2 regions of the Alteromonas sp. ABV4_150 genome follow, and region 1 is predicted to be linked to the other one. Evidence: predicted binding sites of a transcription regulator. Region 1 holds the regulator's gene; the other holds the start of a gene.
The links. Region 1 encodes sigma-54, which starts transcription at its own class of promoters, with help from an activator protein. Its sites were predicted from a motif close to GTTGGCACGNNNNTNGNNT; they were not measured.
Positions count from the first base shown of each region.

Region 2: ACYX4M_RS18080 (exopolysaccharide biosynthesis protein) is a predicted target of sigma-54. The motif match lies at 1,884-1,902, and genes of this name have one in related genera.

Region 1 is NZ_CM149971.1:812,151-816,056, reverse strand. It holds gene rapZ (RNase adapter RapZ) at 1-324, opposite strand, end outside; gene ptsN (PTS IIA-like nitrogen regulatory protein PtsN) at 408-851, opposite strand; gene hpf (ribosome hibernation promoting factor) at 865-1,152, opposite strand; gene ACYX4M_RS03500 (RNA polymerase factor sigma-54) at 1,183-2,664, opposite strand; gene lptB (LPS export ABC transporter ATP-binding protein) at 2,738-3,463, opposite strand; gene lptA (lipopolysaccharide transport periplasmic protein LptA) at 3,466-3,906, opposite strand, start outside.
Region 2 is NZ_CM149971.1:4,161,122-4,165,027, reverse strand. It holds gene ACYX4M_RS18090 (hypothetical protein) at 1-212, opposite strand, end outside; gene ACYX4M_RS18085 (sigma-54-dependent transcriptional regulator) at 228-1,559, opposite strand; gene ACYX4M_RS18080 (exopolysaccharide biosynthesis protein) at 2,036-2,641, shown strand; gene ACYX4M_RS18075 (LysR family transcriptional regulator) at 2,648-3,571, opposite strand; gene ACYX4M_RS18070 (rhodanese-like domain-containing protein) at 3,626-3,906, opposite strand, start outside.

The DNA of each region.
Region 1 (3,906 bases):
TAGCTTGGCTAAAGGGTGAAGACGGCGCGTTTCGCTAAACCGCTTAACCAGTACATCATCGCTTGCGTCAATGTACACTATAGTCATAGACCAAGAAGAAGGCAGGTAGTCTAGAATCTCTACCAAATCATCAGGATTTTTGGGTAAGTTTCTTACGTCAATACTTACCGCAACTTGATCGTATTCATCAACAACGGTATGGGTAAGGGTAGGAAGCAAATTAACTGGGATATTATCAACACAGTAATAGCCTAAGTCTTCCAATGCGCGAAGTGCGACAGACTTACCAGACCCTGAACGACCACTGATTATGATCAGCTTCACCTAAACTCTCCCTTATATTCTGGTTTCATCACATACGCGTTGTTGAATTAAGCGCCTGCTTATAATGCCTAAGCGCTTATTGTCTAACTTAATGCAGAAATAATTTCGTCGCTGGTTGTTGCACGTCGTATTGTTTTAATCGTTTCTTTGTCGCTTAACTTACCTGCAACGGTAGCCAATGTTTGAAGGTGTCCTTCGGTTTGCTCTTCGGGAACGAGAAGTGCAAAAAATATGTCTACGGGCTTTTCATCTAGGGCATCGAAGTTGATAGCAGGCGTGCTGGTTACAACAATAGCAATGACTTTATCAAGGCCTGCGAGGCGGCCGTGGGGCAGCGCTATGCCATTACCAATACCCGTACTACCCATACGTTCTCGAGCCATCAAGCTATTTAGAACAGTTGCCTGGTCGATGTTATCGTTCTGCTTGGCAGCGATATCAGCGATGATCTCAAGAATTCGCTTTTTACTATTACACTGAACCGCACACTCGGTGCGGTCCAGACTTACGATGGCTTGTATATCCATACTCAATTAACTACTAATGTTTTTTCAGTTTTTCCTTATGCTTGATTACCTGCCGGTCGAGTTTATCAACCATGCTGTCAATCGCCGCATACATGTCGGTATTTTCTGAGGATGCGAATACTTCAGCGCCACTTAAATGAACGGTCGCTTCGGCTTTTTGATTTAATTTTTCAACGTTCAGGATGACATGCACATTAGAAATGTGATCAAAGTGACGTTCAAGTTTGCTGAACTTCGTATCGACATAATTACGCAAAGAGTCGGTGATTTCGACATGATGACCAGTAAGGTTGATTTGCATATTTCGTCTTCCTTATATTATTAAGCCCAGTTAGATAAGGCTTTTGCGTTGGTTCGACGGCGGGATCGATAACGATTCCCGGTATTTTGCTATTGTTCGCCGAGCGACTTTTATGCCTTGCTCGGCCAACAACGAAGCAATCTTGCTATCACTTAGCGGCTTGCTAGGATTTTCGGCAGCCACTAACTTCTTGATCAATGCACGAATCGCTGTGGATGAACACTCACCACCTGACTCGGTTGCAACGTGGCTTGAAAAGAAATACTTCAGCTCGAAGATACCACGCGGCGTATGCATGTATTTTTGCGTTGTCACACGTGAAATAGTGGATTCGTGCATATCTACCATTTCTGCGACATCATTTAGCACCATTGGTTTCATCATTTCCGGGCCGTGCTCAAAAAAGCCCATTTGTTGCTGCACAATGCAATTTGCAACCTTCATCAAGGTATCGTTACGAGACTCTAGGCTCTTTATGAACCACTTGGCCTCTTGCATGTGTGAGCGGATGAATTGTGAATCGCTACTATTCTTGGCACGGCGACTCATTGCTGCGTACTGTTGATTTACGCTTAATTTAGGCAGACTGTCGGGGTTCAGCTCAACCACCCAACGGCCATTTTTCTTGGTTACTGAGACATCAGGAATAACGTACTCAGGCTCTTTAGTAACTAAAGCACTACCTGGGCGAGGATTCAAGGTTTGGAGTAAACGCATTGCTTCTCGCAGCTGATCTTCTTTCAATCGGCTCTTACGCATTAGCGTGCGGTAGTCTTTACTGCTCAGTAAGTCTGAATATTCCTCAATAAGCTGCTTCGCTTCAGTAAGCCACGGTGTGTCTTCTGAAAACTGGCGCAATTGCACCATAAGACACTCTTGAGGTGTACGAGAACCTGAACCAATGGGGTCGAACATTTGAATGCGCTTAAGCACACATTCTATTTCGTCCATTTCGATAGGCTCTTCTAAGTCATCGTCATTAACAGCATCTAAGATATCGTCAAGGGTAACGGTCAGATAACCCGACTCGTCAATTGAGTCGATAATAGCTGTGGCAATAGCACGGTCAGTATCTGAAAAATGAGTCAGGCGCATTTGCCAAAGTAAATGCTCTTGGATGTCTTCGGTAGTTTCACCTTGGAAGATTTGTTCGTCATCATTAGACGGGCCAGGCGCAGGCGCAGAAGAGGCGGAGTAGTACTCGTCCCAGGTGCTGTCGATAGGCAGCTCATCCGGAAGGTCGTTCTTCTCCAGTGCATCTCCTGCTTCTAGCGTGTCGCTTGATGCAGAAGCTGTCGCTTCAGCTGCACTATCGTCACTATCGACATTGTTCTTTTCTACTTGTGGCTCGTCGTTACCTTCTTCCACTTCTAACAGTGGATTAGAGTCGAGTGCCTCTTGAATCTCTTGCTGGAGATCAAGTGTAGAAAGCTGCAGCAGCTTGATAGCCTGCTGCAACTGAGGTGTCATGGTAAGTTGTTGGCTAAATTTTAGCTGTAAAGATGGTTTCATCTACGTCTTATTTAAATGCTCTAAATTGAATATACCAGAGCGAAACTGAAAAATGACAATTCGGTTACATTAACTATAGCCTGAATTGTTCGCCTAGGTATACATCCCTTACTTTTTGATTACTTAAAACCTGTTCCGCGGTTCCTTGCGCAATAAGCTCACCATGACTCACAATGTACGCCTTTTCGCAAACATCCAATGTTTCGCGTACGTTATGGTCCGTGATAAGGATACCAATACCCCTATCGCGAAGATGCTGTATTATCTTCTTTATATCATTAACTGATATTGGATCAACACCGGCAAATGGTTCGTCTAACAAAATAAATTGTGGTTTCGCTGCCAGAGCGCGAGCAATCTCAACTCGACGACGTTCTCCCCCTGACAAACTCATGCCCGTACTATTACGTATATGGTTGATATTAAATTCATCAAGTAGTGCATCAGCTTCTTCTTCTTGCTGTTGTGAATTTAAATCTTTACGGGTTTGCAAAATGGCCATGATATTTTCATGTACCGTAAGCTTTCTAAAAATTGACGCTTCTTGCGGAAGGTAGCCTATACCGCGGCGTGCGCGCTCATGCATTGGCTGGTGAGTAAGCTCACTATCATCAATTTCAATCTTGCCTTTGTCTAGGTTGACCAAGCCAACAATCATGTAAAAAGTGGTGGTCTTACCAGCACCATTTGGGCCAAGAAGACCGACAATTTGCCCAGTAGAAACTGAAAGACTCACATCGCGAACGACTTGTCGCGATTTATACGATTTAGCAAGGTTTTTAGCGCTCAAAGTTGCCATTGCTATTCATTGCCCTCGTTGTCTTTCTTAGACGACGTTTTACGAATAGTGTCAGGAGTAAACACTGTTGTTACTCGACCTTCACCATTTTCACCGGCGCCACCTGTTGCAAGCAATTGTTCAGTAATCATATCGAACGTAATTTTATCCCCTTGTACTTTACTAGAATCTTGCTGTAGTTCAGCATTACCGGCCAGAGAAATAGTGCGATTAACCACCTCATAGCGAATTTCATTAGCTTTGGCTGATACCGGTGTACCGTCTTCTAGTGATTGAGAGTAGCTTGCTGGGTTCCCTCGGGCGATAAATATTTCTCGGCCGCTGCCATCAGTAGCAATAACTTCTACTTCATCCGCTTCAATGAGGAGTGAACCTTGAGTAATCAGCACGTCTTCCTTGTACAGGGCCGTCTTGTTTTTACCATCAATAAACTGGGTATTTGA
Region 2 (3,906 bases), 1.1 Mb from region 1:
TTCTTACCCAGTTCTGACGTCATTTCAGAAAGGGTCTCGCTGCAGTCTTTTGCACTGCTTATTATTTTATCCAACGCTGCCAGTGCTTTCTCAGGAGCAACGTCTCCGTTCAATGCCATTTTTACTAGCTCTGCCTGCATAGATATTCTATTTAACGGCTTCCGAGCATCATGTACAAAAACACCCAGTCGTGAAAACTCTTCGCTAGTCATATTAAATACCTCTTATTATTCATCTTTGCTTAGGTCGCCGTAAGCATGAAGACGGTTGTATAAGGTTTTAGTACTTATTCCTAACATTTCTGCTGCAGTAGTCTTATTGCCACTTACTTTCTCTAAGGTGGCGTAGATGAGCTCTTTTTCTACATCTTCAATGGTTCTTCCCGCTTGAAGGGCAGGTGTCGTACTTTGCTTTTGTGCAAAAGGAGATTCAATAGTTTTAGGTAATTCAATCTCACTCTTTTCTGGGTCGCTCATGATAGCTGCACGGTGAACAAAGTGTCTTAACTCACGAACGTTACCTGGCCAATCGTAGGCTTGAAGCGTCTCTAGCTGATTATCTTCCCACTTAAAATTAGAACCATTGTCTTTGTTAAACTCTGCAATAAAAGTTTTTGCCAAAAGAGGAATGTCTTCTTTTCTTTCACGCAAGGGAGGAATGGTAATTGGGAAAACAGCCAGTCTGAAATAAATGTCTTCACGCAACACTTTGCTCTGTGCAATTTCTTCCATTGTTCTATTTGTTGCAGAAACCACACGGCAATTTACCGGAATTGACTTTGTGCCACCTACGCGAAGCACTACTTTGTTTTCGAGTACGCGCAAAAGGTTAGGCTGCATATCGATAGGCATTTCTGTGATTTCATCCAAGAAAAGGGTACCACCCTCTGCCTGTTCAAAAACGCCTTCTTTACGACCTACCGCACCTGTGAAAGCGCCTTTTTCATGACCGAACAGTTCACTACCAATCAATTCTTTAGAAAATGCACCACAGTTTGTGGCAATGTAAGGGCCCTCACTTTCTGAGGCCCGGTGAATTGCAGCAGCAACAACTTCCTTACCCACACCACTTTCGCCTAACAACATGACGTTAGCGCTGGTTTTGCTGACTCTTGAAATGAGTTTGTATAACTCTTTCATCACGGGTGACTCGCCAATAAGCAAGTCGAAGTGTTTCTCGATTTTTTCTTCTGCTGGCGCTTTTGCTTTTGGTTTCTTACTTAGTACCGCTTCAATTTCTTCACGTTGAATTGGTTTTACAAGATAGTCTACGGTGGGTCCACACAACCCTTTTATTACGCTCTTTACTGAAGGGTGGCCTGTAATGAGAGTTACACGGGGTCGCTTAGGCAGCGCATCAAGTTCGTTGAATAGGTGAGCACCGCTTCCATCGGGCAGCATAAAATCTAACAGCACATGATCGAATGTTTCTTTCTCAAGCCAGTCACGGGCTTCTGCTAACGTAGCAGCGGTCAATACGTCATGACCTAAAAATTCAATGATAGTACAAGCTACTTCTGTAAACTCGGCGTCGTCATCAACTAAAAGTACGGTTAGCACACGGATGTCCTTCTCTATTACTTTCCATCAAAAATATGGAATAAAATCAATGTTATATTTTTACCACAATGAGAGAGAAAAGGTAACTGGATAGCTCTTTATAGTCACACATTTCTATGCTTTGTGTTTTCGTTTAACGGTAATACCACATTCAATTTAAGCGCGTTGCTCATAGAAACACTTTCCGTTGAATTCATTGTTACGATTTCATTATCGCAATACGCACTAAAAATTTGATTTGTTAATTTAACAATGAGTGTTACCAATTTACACACTGCTGCAAAAAGTATTCCCAATAATTTGCAAATTCTACTGTGGAGAGGCGCTGGCACATTTTTCGCACAAATCTGAATACGATCTACTTTTCTGAAAATAAGGGTGTGGATGTCATTTGGCGAGTATTTGCGCTCTTTTCGTCCGTATCTCGCCCCTAAAATTAGTGGAATACAATATAAATTGTATCAAAGGAACTGAATATGTGGGCAAAAACAGCTGAAAGATCAATGACTTTGACTGAGCTGCTGACGAAAATGCAACCGCGGTCAAAGCAAAACATATTTTATTTCGGAGATTTTTGGGAAGTCATGGAGAAGCGCGGCTTTGGTCCCATGTTAGCGCTCCCTTCTTTTATTGCTTGCACCCCTGTCGGCGCCATTCCTGGAATTCCATCTTTGACAGGTGTAACGATTTTACTTATTGCATTGCAAATTTTACTCGGTAGCAGGCACCCGTGGTTGCCTCGAAAAGTAATGGATATACAATGTGAGGCTCATCGACTACGCGATATGGTTAAAAAAGTAAAGCCCTATGCAGCACGGGTTGATCGCTTTCTCGTTCCACGTTGTTTCTTTATGAGGCAGCCTGTGTTTCGCTCACTGATTGCATTAAATTGTGTAGGGTGTGGCTTAGTGATGATACCCCTCGAGCTAATTCCATTTATGGGGTTAATTCCAGCATTAGCAGTATTCATCATGTCCGTAGGAATGGCAACAGACGACGGCGCAGTGGCTTTGGTAGGTGTGTCGATCTCACTATTTGGCTTTGTACTAGGTTTTCAACATTTACCGGCGGCGGTTAGCTAACACAAGTTATTCAGTGCAAGAGTCCAACATGAATTCCGAATTGGGCAAGTTCATTGTTTGGTACCTCAGTTCGCCCATAAATGCTCGAGCTGCTGGACCTAATGTGTCTCCATCCTCAAAAGAAAGATAAAGAAGTGCTTTTCTTACCGCTGCATTGTTATCTATGGGAAGTGGAACCAAAGTTCCATCTTTTAATTCGTCTTTTATGATTGCAATGGGTAGCCAAGCAAAACCCAAGCCCTGAGCAATGATATCTAAGGATGTTCTTACGTGACTTACCGTCCAGCGTTGCTCTGCTCCTAGCCATCCAACATCTGCTTTTCGCTCTGCGGAAGAGTCGCGCACGACAATCTGGCGATGACTCTTTAGGTCTTCTAAAGTAAGGGTTCTATTCAATTGATGTAAGGGGTGCTCGGAATGAGCAACAGCGGCGAACTCAATTTCACACAAATCTTCACTAAACCCATTTGGGAAGACAAAGGGAGAGATGCCCAAATCTACTTTTCCGCTGCTTAACAATGCATTTGCACCGCTAAGTACGGTCTCTTCTATTTCTATACGCAGTAGGGGAAACTCAGCAGAGACTTTAGCAAGCACGTTATAGAGCAATTCAGAAGGAAAAATAATATCCACAGCTATGCGCAGCGTTGTTTCGGTCCCCACTTTTAAACTACTAGCTACTGCTTCAAGCTTGTGAGCTTCGTTAAGCAAAAACGAGGCGCGACGATACATAAGCTCGCCTTGTGGAGAAAGCTTAACTTTACGGCCAATATTTTCAAACAGTGTTACACCGATAGCACTCTCTAGTTTTTGAACCGCGTGATGCACACTAGATTGACTTTTATGTACTTCTGCAGCTGCTTGATTGAAGCCACCTGCATCAACCACGGCTTTAAACATTCGCCATTGTTCTAATGTGGATTTAAGCATACACGCCCTCTACCTATGTGTTGGGAGAGTTATAGCATAGTCCTATAGTACAAGTCATTTTTCGAGTGCTTGGTTGATGGTAGGTACAGAACAGGTTACAACTGATACATCGTCATACCCCATACGCATTAGTTGCTCAGCTGCTAATTTCGCACGAACACCAGATGCACAATGTATGTAAAGTGGTACCGATGCCTCTTTGAATTGCTCTAGCGCTTTCATTTCTAACACGCCCCTAGGAATATTGAGAGCAGAAGGTACCGGTTGGCTTTCTGCTTCTTTGATCTCCCTTACATCAATGAGGGCTCCATTGTTGTTAGATAACTCTTCAAAGG